DNA from 2 places in the Streptomyces sp. 796.1 genome. Region 2 is predicted to be linked to the other one. Evidence: riboswitches for the same ligand, from Rfam matches in the RefSeq annotation. Region 2 holds a riboswitch; the other holds the start of a gene.
The links. A riboswitch is a leader RNA that binds a small molecule or an ion and turns the genes downstream of it on or off. The one in region 2 is predicted to bind glycine.
Positions count from the first base shown of each region.

Region 1: it holds a riboswitch for glycine, as region 2 does, so the genes downstream of both, gcvT (glycine cleavage system aminomethyltransferase GcvT) here and gcvP (aminomethyl-transferring glycine dehydrogenase) in region 2, are expected to answer to the same signal.

Region 1 is NZ_JBLIWA010000039.1:17,470-19,666, forward strand. Features, by position in the region: gene gcvT (glycine cleavage system aminomethyltransferase GcvT) at 1-1,001, opposite strand, end outside; glycine riboswitch at 1,151-1,269, opposite strand; partial or broken gene ACMA1D_RS24025 (AAA family ATPase) at 1,885-2,197, shown strand, end outside.
Region 2 is NZ_JBLIWA010000016.1:10,632-12,828, reverse strand. Features, by position in the region: gene gcvP (aminomethyl-transferring glycine dehydrogenase) at 1-1,227, opposite strand, end outside; glycine riboswitch at 1,414-1,512, opposite strand; gene ACMA1D_RS12940 (PRC-barrel domain-containing protein) at 1,633-2,034, shown strand; gene ACMA1D_RS12935 (DNA polymerase IV) at 1,926-2,197, opposite strand, start outside.

The DNA of each region.
Region 1 (2,197 bases), on a different contig from region 2:
AGGGTGGGGGAGGGGGCGCCGGAGGTGACCTCGCCGATCACCGTGCCGTCCGCGGCCACCACCGAGAAGCCGGCGCGCGGCACCCGGCGGCCGGTGGCGATCAGACCGACCAGCTTGCGCGGCGGGGCCTGCTCGGCCCGCTCGGCCGCCGCCGCCAGCGGCTCGCGGCCGACGAAGCGGCCCTCGTTCGTCGTCTTCTCGAACTTCACCACGCGCCCCAGGCCCGCGTCGAACGGGGTGGTCGACGTCGTCAGCTCGTGCCCGTACAGCGGCATGCCCGCCTCAAGGCGCAGCGTGTCGCGGCAGGCCAGGCCGCACGGGATCAGCCCGACCTGCTCGCCGGCCGCGGTCAGCGCCTGCCACAGCGGCTCGGCGTCGCCGGGGGCCACGAACAGCTCGAAGCCGTCCTCGCCGGTGTACCCGGTACGGGCGATCAGCGCGGGCACGCCCGCGACGGTGCCCGGCAGGCCCGCGTAGTACTTGAGCCCGTCCAGGTCGGCGTCGGTCAGCGACTTCAGGATGCCCGGGGCCTCGGGGCCCTGCACGGCGAGCAGCGCGTAGGCGTCGCGGTCATCGCGTACGGAGACCTCGAAGCCGGCGGCGCGCTCGGTCAGCGCGTCCAGCACCACCTGGGCGTTGGAGGCGTTGGCGACCACCAGGTACGTCTGGTCGGCGAGCCGGTAGACGATCAGGTCGTCCAGGATGCCGCCGTCGGCGTCGCAGATCATCGTGTACCGGGCGCGGCCGACGGCCACCGACGACAGGTTGCCGACCAGCGCGAAGTCCAGCGCCTCGGCGGCCTGCGGGCCGGTCAGGGTGATCTCGCCCATGTGGGAGAGGTCGAAGAGGCCGGCGCGGGTACGGACGGCGGTGTGCTCCTCGCGCTCACTGCCGTAGCGCAGCGGCATGTCCCAGCCCGCGAAGTCGGTCATGGTGGCGCCGAGCGCGCGGTGGGTCGCGTCCAGGGCGGTACGGCGCGGAGAATCGGGCAGGCTGCTCATCGGTTGCGGACTCCCAAGGGTGGGCAGGGCTGGCGAGGACATCCTCCCCATCTGTCATCGGAACCTGAGAGGTTCGCCATGACCCCTGGCGTGGGGCCCGGCTTGCACCTTGGGTGGAGCCGTAGGAACGGCTCGCTTTTCAGATCTGCCTCGTCCACGCGGTATCGGGGCCTGAGAGATTCAAGGGAGGACTTGCTCCTTCGGCGTCCAGGGCGGCGGGCGATCACGGGGATCACCGCAGGTCCGGGAACTCTCCCGCATGGATTCGAGCGGCCGGTATGCAGTTGCGCGCACATCATGACACGGACGGCCGTGCGATGGACCCCCGGTCCGGCATCCGATTCACTGTGGGGTTCATTACCTCTTCTTTACACTCGGTGGACACGAACCGTGGTGACCGCCGCCGTTGCGCTCGGGGAGGATGATCACGTTGCAGGGTCAGGGCATGCAGGCGGGGCCCGAGGTGCCCGCGCTGGTACCACCTCCAGCTTCCTCCTCTTCGCTGGCGCCGCCACCCGTGCGGCCCCGCGAGCGGCACCCCGGGGAGACGCTGCCGATGGGGCGCGGGCCCACCGTCATTGACCTGCGTGGGGGTGGGCGGCGACGGGTGGAGCCCGCGGGCCCGGGGCCCGCCGCCTCGGAGCTGGCCGCCGCGGGGCTCGCCCCCGCGGAGCCCGGCGCTCCGGCCCCGCGCCCGGCCGCTGTTACGCACTTCCGTGAAGGCGGTGCGGTCCCGCGTTCCCGAGAGGGTGGCGCGGTCCCGCGCACTCGCGAGGGTGGTGTGGCCCCGCGTTCGCATGAGAGCGGAGTGGAGTCGCGCTCCCATGAAGGCGGTGCGGTCCCGCGTTCCCGCGAAGGTGGCGCGGTCCCGGCCGCCCCGGCAGTGCCGACCCCGGTGCGATCCGCCGCCCCGGCCCCGCGCCCGGCCGCGCCGGCCACCCCTGCCCCGGCGGCCCCCGCCCCCGCGGCGCGGCCGGACGGAGCCGTCCCGGTGCGGGAGCTGCGGTACGCCACCGGGGACCTGCTGGTCGTCTCCGGGCTGCCCGGCAGCGGCAAGAGCACCCTGATGAGCCGGCTGGTGTTAGGCCAGGGCGCTGCCAGTGCCCCGGTGCGGCGGGTGGACTCGCAGGACACCAGGGACCGCTGGCAGCGGCTAATGCCCGCATGGGTCGGCTACCCCGTCTACCGACCACTGG
Region 2 (2,197 bases):
GACGACCTCGGCCGCCCGCCCCGGCACCCGCGCGGTGAGCGTGTCGAAGTAGGCGCCGTGCACGACCTCGACGCCGCCGGCCCGCAGCCCGGCGGCGAGCACCGTGGCGTAGCGGTGGGTACGGCGGGCGATGGCGGCCAGGCCGTCCGGGCCGTGGTAGACCGCGTACATGCCCGCCATCACGGCGAGCAGCACCTGGGCGGTGCAGATGTTGCTGGTGGCCTTCTCGCGGCGGATGTGCTGCTCGCGGGTCTGGAGCGCCAGCCGGTACGCCTTGTCGCCGTCCGCGTCGACGGAGACGCCGACGAGTCGGCCGGGCAGGCTGCGGGCGAACTTCTCGCCGACGGCCATGAAGCCGGCGTGCGGGCCGCCGAAGCCGATCGGCACGCCGAACCGCTGCGTGCTGCCGACGGCGATGTCGGCGCCCAGCTCACCGGGCGAGGTGAGCAGGGTGAGGGCGAGCAGGTCGGCGGCGACCGTGACGACCGCGCCGAGCTCGTGCGCCCGCTCGATGACCGCCCGCGGGTCGCGCACCGCGCCGGAGGCGCCCGGGTACTGGAGGAGGACGCCGAAGACGCCGCGCTCGGCGACCTCGTCCGGGATGCCGTCGGACAGGTCGGCGACCACGATCTCCACACCGGTGGGCTCGGCGCGGGTCTGGATCACGGCGATGGTCTGCGGCAGACAGTCCGCGTCGATCAGGAAGACGCCGTTCTTGACCTTGCCCACACGCCGCGAGAGCGCCATGGCCTCGGCCGCCGCGGTGCCCTCGTCGAGCAGCGAGGCGCCGGAGGTGGGCAGCCCGGTCAGGTCCGCGACCATGGTCTGGAAGTTGAGCAGCGCCTCCAGGCGCCCCTGCGAGATCTCCGGCTGGTACGGGGTGTACGCGGTGTACCAGGCCGGGTTCTCCATCACGTTGCGCAGGATCACCGGCGGCGTGAAGGTGCCGTGGTAGCCGAGGCCGATCATGGGCGTGACGACCTGGTTGCGGTCGGCCAGCGCACGCAGTTCGGCGAGCACCTCCGGCTCGGTCCTGGCGTCGGGCAGGCGCAGCGCCTCGGCGCTCTTGATCACATCGGGCACGGCAGCCGCGGTCAGCTCGTCCAGCGAGCCGAAGCCGACCTGGGCCAGCATCTTGGCCTGTGCCTCGCGGTCGGGCCCGATGTGACGCTCGTCGAAGGGCGTGCCGCGCTCCAACTCGGTCAGGGAGGTGCGGTGTGCGGTCATCTGCGGAGGCCTCCTGGTCATACGACCTTCGGGGGCACCATGGCGCTGGTGCCCGAACGGCCTCCCCCTCTGTCATCGCGACCTGAGAGCTTCACCGGCCCGCACCCGCGACCCGGCTTTCACCGTCGGTGAGGACGGGTTCCGGGCTGATGCCAGTCCGTGACCCGCCCTGCTTTCCAGAGTGACCTCGTCCGTACGGTACGTGTGCCTGAGAGATTCCGGGGAGGATTTGCTCCTTCGGCGCCCCCGCCTACCTGCGTCGGAGGGCTCTCCCGCACGGGGTCGACAGCCACGGACCAGCCTACCAGCGACGTTTCCACCTGCTTCCTCAAGTGGCCGGTGGGCATGATGTGCCCTTACGTAGGTGTCATAGGGCAGTCACGACCTTGCTGGAGGTGATGGACGGTGCAGACGGACACCGATCCGAGGCACTTGATAGGCCGCAAGGCGTTCGATCGCCACGGCACGAAGATCGGCACCGTGGACGAGGTCTACCTCGACGACGCGACCGGCGCACCCGAGTGGGCGGCGGTGCGCACCGGACTGTTCGGGCGGGACGTCTTCGTACCGCTGGAGCCGAGCGAGGTGGTCGACGAGGTCCTGCGCGTGCCCTTCGACCGCGCGCTCATCAAGGGCGCGCCCGACCTCGGTGTCGGCCGGCACCTCTCACCCGAGCAGGAGGTCCAGCTCTACCGGCACTACGGGCTCGACACCTCGCGGCGCAGCGCCCCCACCCCGCCGCCGGACACCGGCTTCGGGCATATCGCTGGTTCGGACGAGGGACCGGGGGCGGCTTCGAGCGGCTGAGGCACCGGCCCGGGCGTCCCAGGCTCCCCCGCGTCGCACGGCGCACCGGGAGCCGGTGCGGCGGGGCGTATCTCGGGACGGACCAGCGGCAGCGGCTCGCCCTGCGCGAGGTCCGGGTCGTCGACGGCGAAGGTCCGCACCCGGCCCGGGGCCGACCAGGGCT